2 regions of the Pontibacillus yanchengensis genome follow, and region 2 is predicted to be linked to the other one. Evidence: a T-box and tRNA genes for the amino acid it is inferred to sense, from the RefSeq annotation. Region 2 holds a T-box; the other holds one or more tRNA genes.
What was found. A T-box is a leader RNA that pairs with one kind of tRNA and senses whether it is charged. The one in region 2 lies ahead of GLW08_RS08250 (valine--tRNA ligase), so its partner is inferred to be a tRNA-Val.
Positions count from the first base shown of each region.

Region 1: it has a tRNA-Val gene. The T-box ahead of GLW08_RS08250 (valine--tRNA ligase) is inferred to sense a tRNA for this amino acid. The anticodon was not compared.

Region 1 is NZ_WMEU01000001.1:1,101,711-1,111,423, reverse strand. Features, by position in the region: gene GLW08_RS05335 (phospholipase D-like domain-containing protein) at 1-402, shown strand, start outside; gene GLW08_RS05330 (universal stress protein) at 675-1,094, opposite strand; partial or broken gene GLW08_RS05325 (SulP family inorganic anion transporter) at 1,380-2,731, opposite strand; gene GLW08_RS05320 (acyltransferase family protein) at 3,016-4,116, shown strand; tRNA gene GLW08_RS05315 (tRNA-Val) at 4,204-4,276, shown strand; gene GLW08_RS05310 (DUF3221 domain-containing protein) at 4,500-4,865, shown strand; gene GLW08_RS05305 (protein adenylyltransferase SelO) at 5,215-6,681, shown strand; gene GLW08_RS05300 (branched-chain amino acid aminotransferase) at 6,739-7,821, opposite strand; gene GLW08_RS05295 (Ger(x)C family spore germination protein) at 8,151-9,242, opposite strand; gene GLW08_RS05290 (GerAB/ArcD/ProY family transporter) at 9,232-9,713, opposite strand, start outside.
Region 2 is NZ_WMEU01000002.1:211,958-221,670, reverse strand. Features, by position in the region: gene GLW08_RS08260 (sensor domain-containing diguanylate cyclase) at 1-871, opposite strand, end outside; gene GLW08_RS08255 (bifunctional folylpolyglutamate synthase/dihydrofolate synthase) at 995-2,275, opposite strand; gene GLW08_RS08250 (valine--tRNA ligase) at 2,427-5,075, opposite strand; T-box leader at 5,143-5,378, opposite strand; gene GLW08_RS08245 (hypothetical protein) at 5,512-5,700, shown strand; gene GLW08_RS08240 (phosphotransferase) at 5,941-6,975, opposite strand; gene spoVID (stage VI sporulation protein D) at 7,054-8,079, opposite strand; gene hemL (glutamate-1-semialdehyde 2,1-aminomutase) at 8,604-9,713, opposite strand, start outside.

The sequences.
Region 1 (9,713 bases), on a different contig from region 2:
GGCTCCTATAATGATTTAGAAGGTTCATTAACTGGTTTTGATGTGAAAGGCGTTTACGATGAAAGCTTTTGGAATCAGTGGTGGTCAGCTTCTATTGAGATGACAGGGAGAACCGCATCTCAAGAATCAACGAACAATCCAAATATACGCTGGAACAATGTAGCTCCGGTTTATGAAGACAATGAAGATCGAAAACTACACAGCAAAACGATGCTAATCGATGCCGAGAATCCAAACAGTGACCCAACAACTATCGTCGGCTCAACGAACTGGAGCACAAACGGTAATGAAATCAATGATGAAAACATTCTATTTATCCACGATGCAGATATCGCTAACCAATTCTTGCAAGACTTCTACGCACGGTACGACTCAGCAGGTGGAGCCGTACCAGCTCAATAATATGGTATGGTAATGAGCATAACGTGATTCAAAACGAGCAAAAGCGTGGTAGAAGTGAATATAACCCTACCACCACCAAAGATTACAAGTTACACTTCTCCAAAAACGGGTGATACAAGGCGCATATTGTGTTCAATCATGATCACTATTAGTTAAAATCGTGATAGTTAAGCGGATCAAATCATGTGGTTTGGTCCGCTTGCTTTATTTTTGCCTTAATCTTACTATCAACTTACTCTTCTGCAATATATCTATGTAAAAAACTCTTAGTATCATTTAATAATCAAAACTGGGCAATGTACCCGTTTTGCAACTTTGTGGCTCACACTTCCTAACACCATTTCTTGAAATCCGTTAAGACCACGACTCCCAACGATGACCATATCAAAGTCACCGTTATTAGCATACTTTACAATAGCTGGTCCTGCTTCTCCATAAATAGTAGTCACATGATAATGTATATTAGCCTTTTTTGCTTTCTCTTCTATTTCAGCAAATTTATCATCCAATACATAAAAATTTTCAGGGCTATTCCAGTTATGAAGTGTATTCGTTTTGGCATCCCGGTGATTCTCAACGTATAGAATAGTGAGGGAAGCATTTTCATTACACGTAGCAATATGGATAGCATGTTCAGCTGCTCGTACTGAATGATCGGATCCGTCTGAAGCTAATAAAATAGTTTTATACACGGTATTCCTCCTTTCTCACCCGCAAAGAAATTATAAAATATGGCTCTTACATGTCCAGCTTCAGCGCCCAGCGACTAGTATGTTTACCTCGCCTTCGTATGATTAAGTTCACATCGAATCACTCATGTTTTCGTGTTTTCCTTTATCTCCTATGGACTAAGGGGAAGTTCTGGGTTGAAGGAGGTTTGATTAAGTTCGCAGCATCGTGCAGCAAAATCGAACCAATCTACGTCGTGTAGGCCACAGCATATACGTCGCTAAACGGGCGCCCTGAGCTTTTGTTCTTTAATGACTGCTTAATTTTCTGGCTAGTTTTTTATTTAAATCAGAACTCGACTTGCTTAATCCCACTGCGTACGCGTTAACCCCTTTGGCCTCAAACGTACGTACAATTTTGTCTAATACCACGACCGCAGAATCATCCCATAATCGCGCTTCATTGAAATTCAGAACGACTTCCTGCGCTTCATCGATTGAGAAGTCAAAGTTATCGATTAAATCAGTAACAGAAGCAAAGAACAGTTCTCCTTGAAAATACATAATCATGCGATTACCTTCGATGGATCGCTTCACATGTACTTTGGAAATTTTATTTACAAAAAACATTGAACTTAACAAGATACCAGCTAACACGCCTATAGCTAGATTGTGAGTGAAAATAACGGTAACGACGGTAAGCACCATGACAATGTTGTCTGTAAAAGGCACAATTGTGATTGTTTTCAATGAGTTCCAGTCGAATGTCCCAATCGATACCATAATCATGACGCCAACCAAGGCGGCCATCGGAATTTGAGATACTATATCCCCTAGGAACACAATCAGGAAGATAAGGACAAGGCCTGCAGTTAACAATGCTAAACGCCCTCTACCACCAGATTGTACATTAATGACAGACTGGCCTATCATAGCGCATCCTGCCATGCCGCCAAAGAACCCTGTTACAATATTAGCCAAACCTTGGCCTTTTGATTCCTGGTTTTTGTTACTAGTAGTGCCGGTAGCATCATCGACAATGCTTGCCTCGTTAACAATGATTCGACAAGTCCTACAATTGCTAAGCCAAGGGCATAGGGAAAAATGATGCGAAATGTTTCAATCGTCAACGGTATCATTGGCAGGACGAAGGAGGGGAATACTCTTGTAATCTCGCCCATATCCCCGACAGTACTTATGGTCGTTTCTTATAGTAAGGCAATCGTTGTGATAACCACGATGGCTACTAATGCAGAAGGGACTACTTTACTTACATAAGGTAAAAGATAAATAATAGCTAACGCTCCTATCACCATCGCATACATCACCCAACCTGCACCTGCAAACCAAACGCAATCTGAAGAATCCCTGTTAAGATGGTTGCTGCCAGTAAGTAGGAAAGTCCATAGCCTGCGACCAAATCCACCATCAATAACGCCATAGATACCTGTGGCACCTGAAATCATCCCCGGACGTCCGCCAACAAATGCAATGACGACCGAAATAATAAAAGAGGCGTACAAGCCTACCATCGGATCTACCCCAGCAATAATGGAAAAAGCAATCGCTTCAGGAACCAATGCTAACGCTACTACTGTGCCTGACAATAGATCCCCTCTTACGTTACCAAACCATGATGCTTTCTGCGTTTGTGCCTCCATAACCAAAAACTCCTATTCGTTTCTGGGATTTATTATGCCCGAAATGCTAAAGAAACATGAATACATAAGGTAATTGATGGACATGTAAAATAAAAATGAGCGGCGCCGGAACACCCTTATCATGCATATCTGTGCTGCTATGATGGTAAGTAGAACTCTTATTAGAACGAAATGGAAGGACCTTATCATTGTGATTCTAAAAGTTATGTGAACTTTTGTGTCCAATATATCTTTTCTCCTAAACTACTGTATAATAATAGATGTTTGTTAGAGGAGGAAAATAATTGAACCGAAAACCAATAACTGAAATCTACTTCATTCGTTTTGTTGCGTGTATATCTGTTGTACTCATTCATTCTATGACACTAACTCAATCAAACTACCAACTTCCTAAACTCACTGTTGATAGCTTTTATATGATCAAACTGGCGATGATGTATGCTACACCATTGTTTGTTATGCTATCAGAATTCTTGCTATCTTATTCCTACCCAGATCGACTACCAAAATCATTTTGGAAGAAGCGTCTACTTTATATCTTTGTTCCTTACCTATCTATCGCTTTACTTTATGCATTGTATCCATGGTACTTATATGGATGGGAGCTTCAAAAGGTACTGAACACCTTCTTTGATAAAGCTGTGTTAGGGTTATGGCATGGCTATTTTGTTCTAATTATTTTTCAATTTTATGCGCTACACTATGTAATGAAAAAGTATTTTGACCGCTTTCCAGCTAAATGGGTCATCCTTGCATCCTTTATCATAAATGCACTTTATTTATCATTTTTTAATTTCATGAGTGGCAATGACTTCCCTCCTATAGCAACATTTTGGAGCTACTACAAGCTCCCATTTGTAGGCTGGATTTTCTATTTCACAGTTGGATATTATGCTGGAAAACATATCGACACGTTCGTTGAAATGATTACGAAGTATAAGAAATGGGTCTACACAGGAGTAGTTGTAACAATAGCTCTGCCACTAACGATGGAATATACTGATTCCATTCGGTTAGTCTCATCCAAAAGGCCAGATATTTTGCTTTATACAGTGTTTGTATTTTTTGCGCTATATCTAATGGCCAAAAGGATCAAAGTAATGCCTAGAATCGTTATGATTGTGAGCAGCTATTCGTATAGTATTTACTTGCTTCATCTATTGGTCATGTATAATGCGACACGCTACTTAAAAGATATACCAATATACATTAATATGGGCTTGTATGTAGTTATCTTATTCCTAGCAGGGACAGTAGGTTCCATTTTGATAAGTTACCTGATTTCGTATTTACCATTCGGTCAGTTTATTGTAGGGAAGATAAATAGGCCAAAAGCAAAACCAGCTCCTGTACCAGAGAACCAACCTCATCCAGTACACACGTGAAAATTCACCAGAAAACGTTGACATAGTGGGAGGAAAGCGGTATATTAAAAGATGTCAAAAAGAATACTGCAAAACATATTCCCACACGATTCCGTAGCTCAGTTGGGAGAGCGCATGCTTGACAGGCATGAGGTCGTTGGTTCGAGCCCAATCGGAATCATTAACGAAGCAACAAACCGCCATTATCGTTGATATGGCGGTTTGTTATGTTTGAAGCACATATTGATTAAAACGGCAATTAATTTAATCTTTCTGTTATCTTTTTCAGAAGTGTTTATAGTCAAACTTTGCGGTTACTAACTTGATCTTTCTTCTAAGAACTGGCACGTCGCAACCATTTCTTTCATGAAAAATTTAAGTTTACAATTAAATGGAGTGATTACATGAAAAGATTACATGTGTTGATGATGGGGGCCATGTTGATAGGGTGCACAGACAACAGTGAGGAATTAAGTAGAAAAACGAAGATTGCCGAGGTTAAAGGTACAGTAGCATATGTAGAAACCAAAGAGGTTTATCAAAGAGTATTAGTAATACCTGATATCGAAAAAGAAATATTAGAAACTGCAAATTACGATGAGTCATTACGGATAGCTAGAGAAAATGATGGCTCTTGGTTCACCATTGAAAATCAAAACCAATATAAAGTAGGACAATCAGTTAGGGTGAGATATGACCAAAACCAAATACATACAGAAACCAATCCACCAGGTCTAGGAGCCGATAAAATAAAAATAATACAAAATTAAGTAAAAAAATGGAGCACCCCCCCCCTTTACCCACTATATTTCTTAAGAGATACATGGAGTTAAGTAATCTTATTTCTACTTTCTCTATAGATATCATCTGGTTTAGTCCGTTATAATTCTAAAAAGTAAAAAACTCTATGAAACGATTATAATGAGGGTACATAGCAGCTAATAATAGGTGAAATTCCTTAATAAAATAAGCGAAATCTTTTAAAACTCCGCTTTCACATGTAATCATAGAAGAAAGAAAGTACAAGTGAACACAATTTTTCCATAGAAGCTTGTGTGAGTTTTGTTTTTTGTAGAAGACTAAATGATAAAAAAATATTAATGAAATAAAGGTGATTGTATGACAACGAATAATGAAATGGGATGGAACTTCGATCATAGTTATACTCGTCTGCCGGACATGTTTTTTGAAAGGGTGGACCCTACTCCTGTACGTTCTCCGGAGATGGTTGTGTTTAATGAAGAGTTGGCACAATCTTTAGGTCTAGATGGTAAGAGGCTACAAAGCCAAGAAGGTATTGATATATTGAGTGGGAACCAACTCCCTGAAGGTGCGTTGCCGATTGCAATGGCTTATGCCGGGCATCAGTTCGGAGGCTTTACGATGTTAGGGGACGGTAGAGCTGTGTTACTTGGGGAGCATATGACCTCTTCAGAGGAAACGCTCGATATTCAGCTGAAAGGATCAGGAACGACACCATATTCTCGTGCAGGCGATGGCCGTGCGACACTTGGACCGATGTTACGAGAATACATCATCAGTGAAGCTATGCATGGTCTCGGCATTCCAACTAATCGTAGTCTTTCTGTAGTGAAAACAGGGGAATCTGTGAGGCGTGAAAGAGAGCTACCTGGTGCTGTACTTACCCGCGTTGCAGCAAGTCATCTGCGTGTCGGGACGTTTGAATACGTGTCAGAATGGGGCAGTAAAGAAGATCTCAAGACACTCGCTGATTACGCCATCCATCGTCATTACCCAGAGGTGAAAGAGGATGAGAATCCATACCTTTCACTTTATAAAAAAGTCATCGAACAACAGGCTGCACTCATCGCTAAATGGCAACTGGTTGGCTTTATCCATGGGGTTATGAATACGGATAACATGACAATCAGTGGGGAAACAATTGATTATGGTCCGTGTGCCTTTATGGATGAATTTGACCCGAAAACCGTCTTCAGTTCTATTGATACGCAAGGTCGCTATGCTTATCAAAACCAACCAGCCATTGGTCAATGGAACCTCGCACGCTTTGCTGAGGCGTTATTGCCATTATTCCATGCAGATCAAGAGGAAGGTGTCGAACTAGCCAAAGAAGCTCTAGCTCATTTTGAGAAAATCTATTATAGTCATTGGCTTATAGGAATGAGAAAGAAACTAGGCCTCTTAAATGAAGAAAAGCAAGACAGAGAGTTAATTGATAACCTTCTCGACATTATGAAAACGAATCGTGCTGATTTCACCAATACATTTCGCGCTTTAACACTCAAGAAAGTAGAGGATACGCCTATGTATGGTACAGAAGAGTTTACGAACTGGTATAAACAATGGCAAGAGAGAGTGGCTAGACAGGAAGAAACGAATGCGTCTATTTATGAAGTGATGAAAAACGCTAACCCTGCAGTTATCCCAAGGAACCACCGCGTAGAAGAAGCGCTTCAAGCTGCAGTCAACAAAGATGACTATGGTGTGATGGAGCGGTTAATGAACGTTCTTTCTAATCCTTATGAGTACTCAGAGGAACAAGAAGAATATGCTACATGGCCTGACCCATCAAGAGGTCCTTACCAAACGTTTTGTGGAACTTAATAAGAGTTATAAAACAAGAGCTCCCTCACCAATTGGTAGGGAGCTCTTGTTTTAAGATTATACCTTTACTTCATCCACTTGAACAGTCCAGTTGAATTCATCTTCTATCTTGCCAAATTGAATTCCTGTAATGGTGTCATAAAGACGTTGGGATAATGAGCCGATGTTTTTATCGTTTACCTGAATAGTTTGGTCATTCCATGTTAATTCTCCAACTGGAGAAATAACAACGGCTGTACCAGCACCGAATACTTCCTCTAATTCACCACGTTCATGAGCATCAAAAATTTCTTGGATGGAAATCTTCTCTTCTCGAACCGGGATACCCCAATGGTTGAGTAGTTCGATTACGGAATTACGTGTCACTCCATTTAAGATACTTCCACTTAATGCAGGGGTTACGACTTCTCCGTTGATTTTAAAGAAGATGTTCATACTACCGACTTCTTCTACATATTTATTTTCTTTGGAATCAAGCCAGAGGATTTGGGAGTAGCCTTTTGCTTCAGCTTCTTTCTGTGCTTTCATACTAGCAGCATAATTTCCTGCTGTTTTCACTTCGCCAACTCCTCCAACGGAAGCTCGGATATATTTTTCCTCAACGTAGATTGGCACAGGGCTAAGTTGATCCCCATAATAAGATCCTACAGGAGAAAGAATCACGAGTAATTTATATTGTTTGGAAGGACGGACTCCAATAAAAGGCTCTGTCGCGAACACATAGGGACGAATATATAAGGAGGTACCTTCCTGATTCGGAATCCAATCTTTATCCGTTAAAAGCAATTGTTGGATCGCGTTTAACAAGAAATCCTCATCGATCTTAGGGATGTGAAGACGCTCGCATGACTGGTTAAATCGCTTCATATTTCGATCTGGACGAAATAGTTGAACTGTACCCTCTGGTGTCGTATATGCCTTCAAACCTTCGAATATCGCTTGTCCATAGTGAAACACCATAGCTGCTGGGTCCATAGTAAGAGGGCCATACGGAACAATTCTCGGATCATGCCATCCTTGTTCTTCCTCATAATCCATCACAAACATGTGGTCAGTGTAATGAACTCCAAACCCTAAAGCATCAGATGCAGGTTTGTTCTTTAACTCTTCTCTTTGTACGAATGATATATGTTGACTCATGACAGCACCTCTTCTATAAAATGTTTAGCGTTGAAAAACCTTCTCGTAATTTGTTTCTAATTTCTAAATGTTTAGTTATTATAGTAGAGATAGTGGAGAATTACAATAGTTTACTACTGACATATCACCCGCATGATGCATCCCATAGAAAAAGAATTTAACCCTGAGGACCATACTCACATCTGATGAGAGTTGGTTTATTACTGGGAGTCAGTATCGTGTAGCGGTGTACGACGTAAATAAAGAGTGGATTGGAGCCCCGAAGAATAAGGTCCTTTATTAATGACGGAAATTATCCAATTCCGTCATTCCATAATGTTGAAAAATTCTTATCCATCTCTTATCCCTTTATGAGTGATGTCTATTTTAAAATCAATGCTGATTGGAACATCCGGATATTGTGTTTTCCATTTCTCTAACGTGAAATTCGGAAAACGATTCTTCAATATATATCCAAACCCAAAGGGGTCTATATCCTTTTCTTTAAATTGGTTAATTAGCTCAAGACCTTTTTCTTTTGAAAATGTTATCATTTTTGATTCAATATCTTCGATCATCTTGGGGGTTACAGCGACATTCATATTAGCAACCTCATTTAGATAACCCTTTACCTTTACTTCAATGTTAAACTTTGGATTACTTGCATCTCCCGAGGTATGATAAGTAACTTTGGAAACTACATTTTCTAAAACCACATTTTGATCTTGGTAGGGCATAGTTAATATACCGAAGCTTGCTCTATCTTTTAATACCTTAAAGAAAAAACCTTCAGAATATGGAACTGTGTGTACTAAGACACCATCTTTTAGAATTCCTATCCCCTTTAGGACCACATCATTATTTTCTTTTTTTAGAACAGGAAGAATGGGGTCTATCCCTACGGCATAATGATGTTTTAAGAATAAATGTAAATTTGAATTCGGGAAGTTTCCTCTCTGGATATTTTGTCCAATCAGTTTACCTATATATTCTGCGGTTGTCCCTTCTCTATTATTATATGGTCCTTTAATTAAATTCTCAGCTTCGCCATTTACTATACAGAGTGAAATATTGCGACCAATTACAGGATCCCTACTTAGATATTCGACGTAGTTCAAAATCCCTTCTTTTGCAAGTTTTTCCCCATAGAGAGATACTTTCAATTTCCCGTTAGAAATTGGTTTGGAAGTTTTATGTTGCATTTTTAATAACAATTCTTTAATAGAAGATGCAGTTTCTGTAATCGATACTTCATTTGAAAATTCTTGAGTCTTTTCTCTCCTAATTATTTGTGGTATAGCTACGGTTCCTTTAATTGTTTGATCATCTACATAGTCAAAACCTGAAAGAATTACTAATACCCTATCTTCTACACTATAGTTTTGTTGACAGCCAGCTAGTATAAGAAAACTTATAAAAATGAAGGAAAACCTACCTTTCATAATTATTCCTCACTTTATAAAAAATTAATTTCAGGACCCATAAAATCGGAATGTACATTAAGACATATACTCCTATACGATTGGTAATATCATTAAGATGATTAACTTCAATTAACTCGTTAAGTAAGCAAGTGCTTAAATAAAGTACTAAACAAAAGGCTGCTAAAACATATTTCTGTTTTATATGAAATATTCTTTTTGGAATACGAGTGGCACCCCAAAGAGCTAAGCAACAATTAGGCAATACAACAAACAACCACACAGCAATCCCTATATATTCAAAGCGTTCTAAAAATGGAAAATCAACGATCTTCCATAAGTCTAGAGTTGGCCATGTAACAATTTTTATTTGCTCCTCACTGAAGTACATAAACGAAATGATCATAGATATCAGGTAGACCAAGAGAGTGAAAAAGGCCCCGAATTGAGCCCACTTTTGAGAAGAGCGAGCATGCTTAAGGAAGGGATAAT
Region 2 (9,713 bases):
CATCATAAAAACGGATTAGTGTTAACCAATCCTTACTTTCATCTACATCATAAATATAAGCATAATTCACATCCAAGAGAGTAGAGATGTTCTCTACAAACCGATCTAGTACTTCACTAACCTCTAATTTTTCCGTTAGCTCATGACCTATGTCACTTGTGCGTTGTAAATAGTCATTGATGCGACGACTTCTATAAAAAAGCATAAGTATAATCGATAAGCTGACAAATGGAACACCAACATAATAAATAGCCCCTAGTCCAATTTCTACATATAGAATATAAAGCACGAGTGCTACAGGTAGAATAATGAGGTTACTAACACCTTCCCATAGCAAACTGCGATTAAAGAACTTTGAAGGTAAGCCCACAATAAAGGTGCGAATCAGATTGAGAAGTAGCTGGTTGATAAGAATGATTGCAAGGGAATAAGCTAAAATAGGAATAATATCCATAGGTGAACTAATTTCTAGTGCCCCATGTCTGCCACCAAATAAATAATACACACCAGCTGCCCCGATGGAAACAAACATAAACATTAGAAAGTTTAATGGAATCTTATATAAATCATTTTTAGGTAACCTCAATTTAGCGAATAAAATGATATAAGCCATTTGAGTTAGCATGATTTCCACAAACAAACCAAAATAAATAAAAACAGTTAAACCAATTCCATGAATGAAAAATATAGGAGTACCATTCACTATAATTGGAAATAACGCCACAATTCCCATTAACAAAGCAAAGGAAAGGAGATCAATTTCGTGACCTTGGAATGTTGGGGGTTGAAGCTGATAAATCAATACAAATATGCTGGGCCATAATAAAACCCATATTACCCAGAGGGCCACCTTTTTTTGCTTCGTTAGCATGTCATGCATCTCCCAACCAAGTAAATCTCTATCCTATCAAGTTTGAAATACCTATCACCGTTATTTCGTCTTAAAAATATCATGCAAATTTTGTAAACAAATATCACTAACATAGTAGCACAATTAACCTATATTTTCAAAAAATTTTCGCACTTCTGATATAAAGTACAATGAACCTGATATCACCAAAACATCCTCATTTGATAATGTTTTCATCCTGTTCTCAATGAAGATTTTCCAGTCGTCTGTTTTGCTTTTATTGTGATGATGAGATAAATTATATAGTTCTTCTGCATCAGATGCTCTAGGGAATTCAAACGTAGTAAAGGTGACCGTATCAAACGTGCCTGTGAACAAGGGTATCATTTTATCAAGTGGTTTATCATGCAGAGCCGCGAATAACAGATGCTTCTCCCTATCTTGATAATGATCACGAACAGTCTGTGTCATAGCTTGAATACCTTCTTCATTATGAGCACCATCAAGAATGATGGTGGGTTGATCAAAAACTTGTTCGAATCGACCCACCCAACTCGTTGTTATGATTCCCTCACGAACCTTTTCTTCCCTTACATAATCAAGACATCGTGTCACAGCTTGAATAGCAAGTGCGGCATTCTTCATCTGATGCCTTCCCTTCATATGAATCAGAAGCTTGTCCCATTGTACAAATTGGTTCTTGAACGTGAATAGTTCACCATTTTGTGTAGTGTTTTCAGCTATAATCTGAAATTGTTCACCTAAACTATCCAACGCTGCATCCTGAGAAATTGCTTTCTTTTTGATTACTTCTAGTGCGTCTATCTTCTCAACCCCTGTTATAGCGGGAACACTAGGTTTGATTATCCCTGCTTTTTCTGAAGCAATTTCTTCAAAAGTGTCCCCTAGAAGAGCGGTATGATCTTTTCCGATACTTGTTATTATAGAAAGAATTGGTGAGATAACATTAGTTGAATCCAATCGGCCTCCTAAGCCTGTTTCCATAAGGACAAAATCCATAGGATGTTCGGCAAAGTACAAAATAGCCAAGGCAGTAATTATCTCAAACTCTGTAGGCCCGCCTAATGGCGAATTCTCTAACTCTTCAGCAAGTGGTTTAATTTTTTCCACAAGCTTTGACCATTCCTCATCAGCTAGTGGTTCACCATTTATGCTGATTCGCTCATTAAAGGTGACAACATAGGGAGAAGTAAACGTTCCAACCTGATAGCCATGTGCCTGCAAAATATTTCGGATAAATGAAATAGTTGACCCTTTTCCATTCGTTCCTGCTACATGAATAGCATGAAGACGCTGTTCGGGGTTCCCGAGATGATCCATCAACCATTCCATTCGTTGCAAACCCGGCTTTATCCCAAATTTATGTCGATTATGAATCCATTCAATTGCCTCTTGATAATCCATTTCGTTTTCCTCGTTTCTTCTTTCTTAAACGTACATTGTTAATCCAAGACATTTTACGCTGAAATGCTCTTGTTCTTTAGTTCTACCTATATTTTTATAATTGGAACAAAGACGAACCCGATTTCAGGTCCGTCTTTGTCCCTTTACCTATTTAAGATTTTAATTCGTTGATACGCGTTTCTACTTTGTCACGCTTATCTAAATAATCTTGTTCTTTATCTCGCTCAGCTTGCACAATGTGCTCTGGAGCTTTATTAACAAATTTATCATTGGAAAGCTTCTTTTGAACAAGTTTCACTTCGTCGTCCCATTTTTTCCATTCTTTTTCAAGGCGAGCTACTTCTTCTTGAATATCAATCAATCCTTCAAGTGGAAGGTAAAGTTCAGCGCCTGTTATGACAGACGACATAGCCTTTTCTGGTGCCTGAAGATTTGGATTAATGATAAGCTCGCTTGGATTACAGAAGCGCTCTAAATAATGACGATTGTTATTTAACTGCTTAGCCACTTCTTCATCTTTTGCTTTAATCATCAGTTGGATTTGTTTAGACATTGGTGTATCCACTTCAGCACGAATGTTGCGTACAGATCGAATAATATCAACAAGTCGCTTCATTTCTTCTGATGCCTGTTCATTATGAAGACCATTACGCACTTCCGGCCATTTTGCAACTGTAATGGATTCACCTTTAGTAGGTAGAGCTTGCCAAATCTCTTCTGTAATAAATGGCATGAAAGGATGAAGCATTCGCATCGTCTGATCCAATACATAAGCCAAGATAGAACGCGTTGTCTTCTTCTCTGCCTCATCTTCTCCATATAACGGTAACTTCGCCATTTCAATATACCAATCACAGAATTCATCCCAAATGAAGTTGTATAAATGACGTCCAGCTTCTCCGAATTCGTATTTATCAACGTTACGCGTTACATGCTCAATGGTTTCATTTAAACGAGTCAAAATCCACTGATCAGCAAGTGATTTCTTACCGGATAAATCTATTTCCTCATATTTAATACCATCCATATTCATTAGCGCAAAGCGCGAAGCATTCCAAATTTTATTAGCAAAATTCCATGTTGCCTCAACTTTCTCCCATTGGAATCTCAAATCCTGACCAGGAGTAGAGCCTGTAGCAAGGAAGTAACGTAAGGAGTCTGCACCATACTTATCAATTACGTCCATTGGATCTACGCCGTTACCAAGAGATTTACTCATCTTACGTCCATCAGCATCTCTTACAAGCCCGTGAATGAGCACATCTTCAAATGGACGACGGTCAGTAAATTCAATCGATTGGAAAATCATACGCGATACCCAGAAGAAGATGATATCATAGCCTGTTACCAATACATCCGTAGGGAAATAACGGTTGTAATCCTTATTGTTTTCATCTGGCCAGCCCATTGTAGAGAAAGGCCATAATGCAGAGGAGAACCAAGTATCTAAAACATCCTCATCCTGTACCCAGTTTTCAGGATCAGCTGGTTCATCACGACCTACATATAATTCACCTGTTTCTTTATGGTACCAAGCTGGAATACGATGGCCCCACCAAAGCTGTCTAGAAATACACCAGTCGCGAATATTCTCCATCCAGTTTAAATAGGTTTTCTCAAAACGGTCTGGAACAAAGTTGACTTTATCGTCTCCTTTTTGTAACTCAATAGAAGCGTCGGCTAATGGTTGCATATTCACAAACCATTGTGTGGAAAGATAAGGTTCGACAACCGCTCCACTTCTCTCGGAATGACCAACAGAGTGCATATGTTCTTCAATGTTAAATAGAACACCATCTTCCTGAAGATCTTTAACTAGTTGCTTACGACAAGCGAATCGATCCATGCCTTGATATTTACCAGCGTTCTCATTCATTGAACCATCTTCATTCATAACAAGTACGCGCTCTAAATTATGACGATTTCCGATTTCAAAGTCATTAGGGTCATGGGCTGGGGTAATCTTAACTGCACCACTTCCAAATTCCATATCAACATAATCATCGGCTACAATTTCGATTTCACGTCCAACGATAGGAAGTTTAACCTTCTTGCCAATAAGGTGCTTGTAACGATCATCTTCTGGATGGACAGCTACAGCTGTATCACCAAGCATCGTCTCTGGACGAGTAGTAGCAATCTCAATCTCATCCGATCCATCCACTAACGGATACTTCATGTGATAGAAATGACCTTGAACATCATCATAGATTACTTCAATATCAGAAAGAGCTGTTTGGGTAGCAGGATCCCAGTTGATAATGTATTCACCGCGATAGATTAGCCCTTTTTCATACAATGTTACAAACACTTCGCGTACGGCATTAGATAATCCGTTATCTAGAGTAAAACGTTCACGTGAATAGTCTAATCCTAATCCAAGCTTTTCCCATTGTTGACGAATGAAATCAGCATATTCTTCTTTCCAATCCCATGCTTGTTGAAGGAATCCTTCACGACCTAGGTCATATCGAGATGTACCTTGTTCTTTTAACTTTGCTTCCACTTTAGCTTGTGTAGCAATACCGGCATGGTCCATTCCAGGTAGCCACAGTACATCGTATCCTTGCATACGCTTTACACGGGTGATGATATCTTGTAGTGTGGTATCCCATGCGTGACCTAGATGAAGGCGACCTGTTACGTTTGGTGGTGGAATAACCACAGTAAACGGATCTTTATTCTCGTCATCTTTAGCTTCAAAAAACTTCCCATTCACCCAAAAATCATAACGCCCCTTTTCAATTGCATTCGGATCGTATTTTGTCGGTAAAGATATTTCTTTGTTCTCATTCTCCATAAAACTTCCTCCTTCTATCCACCGTGATTACGAATATGATGCAATAAAAAAATCCTTTTCATCCTATAAAAAGGACGAAAAGGATTCGCGGTACCACCTTATTTTACAGCGGACAGATAGACTTCACCTACCTGCACTGTACACTTCATCATGTAACGGATGGATTCCGGCTTCTCCTACTCTACGTTTCAAAGAAGCTGCATCTGGGGTGACTTCTGCGTTCAAGAGCTTAAGAATCTCTCAGCAAATGATTCTCTCTCTGAAAAGTTTGAAACACATACTCTTCCCCTTCACGGCATTTCGATAAATTGATTGTATTGTTATTTTATCCATTTATCCTATGTTAAGTCAATCCTTACCTAAAAACTTTTCTATTCACCAATTAGGTTAATCCTTACATAAGATAAAGCAAAAGCTTAAAAGGAGGTTTAGCTGAATGGGGCAATTTTATCGGTATAAACTCCCTCCATGGTGTCGCCAATGGATATTTATTATTGAAAAATGTACATTGCCTATCGCAGTTTTCCAATTAATTCGTACCCTGTTGTTTCCAACCACTTTTGACGTGTTCTTGTTAGGATTATTAATTGGACTGTATTTTGCTTTTTACTTGAAATGGATTTAACGATTGGGGCCAAGAACCCTCCCTCTTCAAGCATGTAAAGGAAAGGGGGAGAAATTGGCTTTCGGTTAAGTCAGTAGAACGAAGCAAATCCTACCATACGTAAACTATCCAAGCCGTAAAGAACCCTAATGCCATTCGTCAGGTAAGAACTCTCCCCAGTAATCCTTACAAAGACAAAAGGTTGCTTTCTTCTTGAAATTAAGAAATTAGTTGTTCAAACGTGGGTAGATTTTAAGTAGTTTATCCTTCTTCTTGTTCCTTCTCTTCTTCCTGCTGCTGTATATATTCTCGAGCTTTCTCAATCTGAGATTGGATTTGCAAAGAATGCTGTAAAACATAATAAGAGTGTTCAAGCTTTTGTACTAAAAAAGGTTGCCCACTATTCCGGGCACCGCTTACATATGCATCAACTTGATCAAGATAATGATCAGGGCTGAGTAAATAGAGCGCAAACAAACATCGTTCACTATTCATTAAGTTGAATCTTTCCTCATAAGAAGAAAATGTGGTAACCAATTGTTCAACAGGAGCATCATGATACTTAATAATATTCCAATAATAAGAAGTTAAATCAAAAACGGGATAATTCCAAGAAGCACGTTCCCAATTCAAAAAGTAAGGTTTATTTTCATCATAAATGAAATGACTAGGTTTTAAGTCTCCATGACACAAGGTAAGTCGAATTTTCTTGTCTTCTTCTATATCCTCTAAAAAACGATCACACCATTCTTCTGATATTTCAAACACATATAACAGGTCACGAAAATGTGTGCACACTTGCAACTCGAACGGTGCCATATAATGATGTTTTTCAAATGCTTCTACGTACCCTTCTAACTTATCCTTATCAGCTCTTATTTGGTTTTTCTTGCTCTCCATCCTGTCTTCAAAATCCTCTCGTTTGACCACCTGTGTTTTAGAAGTACGTCGATGGATATCAGCAAGAGATGAGTAAAAAAGATCAAATGGATAAGGTGGTGTATCCCGATGAGGCGTCTCAACCCACGGCATGATATACCATGTATGGTTTCGCTGCTGAACATATAGCTCTTGATTTGACGTCATATATAAAGGCATTAGAGAGGAAAGTTGAGACTCATTTGCTTGTTGATAGGTTGCAATCCATTGTTTTATTTGTTGATCATCCATATCTGTTCGTTTTACAGCTACAGCACCATGATTCGTATAGACCTTATATACATTGTCAGTCTGTTGGTTCACCTCTAAAGGATACAAGCCATAGTGAGCAAGCACTTCGGATAAAAACTCACTCATGCCCATACCTCCTTTTTTAAATAAGGTTAATACAAGAAATTAGGCTGACTCCATCGTCTAGAGTCAGCCTCCGTTTTATTATTTTGAAGGAATATATAAAATTTGGCCGGCTGATACATCTTCGTCCCCTAAATCGTTAATACGACTTAAATGAGTAGGTGGAACCTTATACTTCTGGGCAATAGACCCCAGTGTATCACTTTCTTGAACAATACACATTCTCATTTTTGCATATGGTTCTTCCTCGCGCTGGAACATCGAGGTTAAATAACGTGCATCTTGAGGATAATGTTCTTCTTCCTCCTCGCGATCGTCTTCATAACTATCTTCGTAATCCATGCTATATTCATGTTCTTCTGTTTCTTCTACATCCTCTTCCGATGGAGGGGCTTCCGCTTCATTTCCAAAGAACTCAGAAAAAGATTGAACTTGTTTATACTTCCAGCGCCCTCCTTCATCCTCTGTTAACGATGAATCATCATCTTGTTCTAGGGTTTGATGATCAACGGAATCGGCTACGACTGGCTCTTCTTGGTCCTCATCTTCTTCATACTTCACATCAAAACTAAACCGACTTTCTAATTCATCATAATGAACTCCCTCAAACTCTTCTTGATCTTGAAAATCATTTCTTTGTTCTTCTTGCACATAAGAAATTTCTTCATGATTGACACCATGAATCGCCACTGTAGCGTTTAACTTTAATTGACCTCTTTCAGGTAGCTCATAATCAAAGGAATCAATACTTACTGTGACATCATGTAAGTTTTCAATTCTACTTTTCGGAATAGAGATTTCTACTGGAAAACGATGATAGCATTCGCTTACCCCATCTTCGTGTGTTTCCACTTCCTCTATTAATCTTTTAGCAGCGTGATCACGTAGCGATAATACTTGTGGTTCTTCGTCTACCTGTTCTTTTGTCTGGTAATACTCCCCCGTTAATTCAATTACACCTCTAATGGAAACCGTATCATCAAATTCTTGAATGGAGATGTCTGGTTCTAGTGATATCCCCATGAATTCATCTACTTCCTGTCCTCTTTGAAACCAAAGTGACTCATTTAAATGAAAAGAAAAAACATTTTGTTCATCGTATGACAAACCTTTCTCCTCCCTTCAAATACACACATGACCTCTCGATCTCTTATGTCATTACAGGTATATGTCCTTGTAGGACGATTTATGACTGTTTAGTGATTTAGAACGGGAAGATAAAAAAAGCGTTAGTAACTAATAACAGGTTAATGCTCAGCACTAAAGCTAGACATAAGAACCACACATATGTTGATCGTATTAGAAGACAAAGGTCAATTTGTAAAGAATGGATAAGAAAAGTTATTCAATAATCGAGGCATAATCCTGAAGACTTGGATTCGAGATAGTTAGGGGGAGCGGGATGTTTCCATAGATTTAGTTAGAATAAAGGTGGCCGTGGAACAACTCGCGTCCTGCCGGCTCACCAGCTCGCCCGCAGGAAGCAAGTTGTTTCACCGTAGCCCCCTTCCACATTTCAAGTATCGGACCATCACCTTTTGAATATATCTCGAATTCAAATCTTCAAGATAATGTGGCTACTATAGAATAGTAATAAAGCCCTTACCATGGATGATAAGGGCTTTAAAAAATTATGATTGAATAGAAGCAAAAGCGCGCTGGGCGGCTTCGATTGTCTTTTCAATATCTTGGTCCGTATGCTTCGTAGATAAGAACAATCCTTCATATTGAGAAGGGGCAATGTAAATACCTTCTTCAATCATAACGCGATAAAATTTAGCAAATAGGTCTGTATCTGCTTTTTTCGCGGTTTCATAGTTATATACTTCTTCATTTGTAAAGAAGAAAGCAACCATAGATCCCGCTCGATTAACTGTAAGAGGAATATTATAAGTTTCCGCTGCTTGCGTAAAGCCTTCCACAAGGCGATCGACTTTTTGATTAATGGCATCATAGGATTGTGGTGTTAACGCTTGTAATGTTTCTAATCCTGCTGCCATTGCTAGAGGGTTACCTGATAGTGTACCTGCTTGATAAATGGGACCTGTTGGAGCAATCATTTCCATAATCTCGCGCTTACCACCATACGCTCCTACTGGAAGTCCGCCACCGATTACTTTTCCAAGGCAAGTTAAATCAGGTGTTACACCATAATACCCTTGTGCGCAATTGTATCCAACACGAAATCCAGTCATTACTTCATCAAAAATGAGTAAAGAACCATGATTTTCTGTAATCTTACGAAGTTCAGGTAGGAAATCGTCTGATGGAGGAACAACCCCCATATTTCCAGAAACAGGTTCTACGATGACCCCTGCAATATCATCACCATACTCATTAAACGCATAACGAAGGCTCTCTAAATCATTGTAAGGCACAGTAATGGTATTCATTGCGATTCCTTCTGGGACACCTGGAGAATCAGGCAATCCTAGTGTAGCAACACCTGAACCAGCTTTAATTAACAAGGAATCACCATGACCATGATAGTTCCCCTCGAATTTAAGGATTTTATTTTTACCGGTGTACCCACGAGCTAGTCGTAATGCACTCATTGTGGCCTCTGTACCTGAATTCACCATGCGAACCATCTCGATAGAAGGTACACGATCAATGACAACCTTGGCTAGTTCATTTTCAAGAATCGTTGGTGTGCCAAAGCTCGTCCCTTTCATGGCTACTTCATTTACGTGGCTGACAACCTTCTCATCAGCATGACCTAAAATCAAAGGCCCATAACT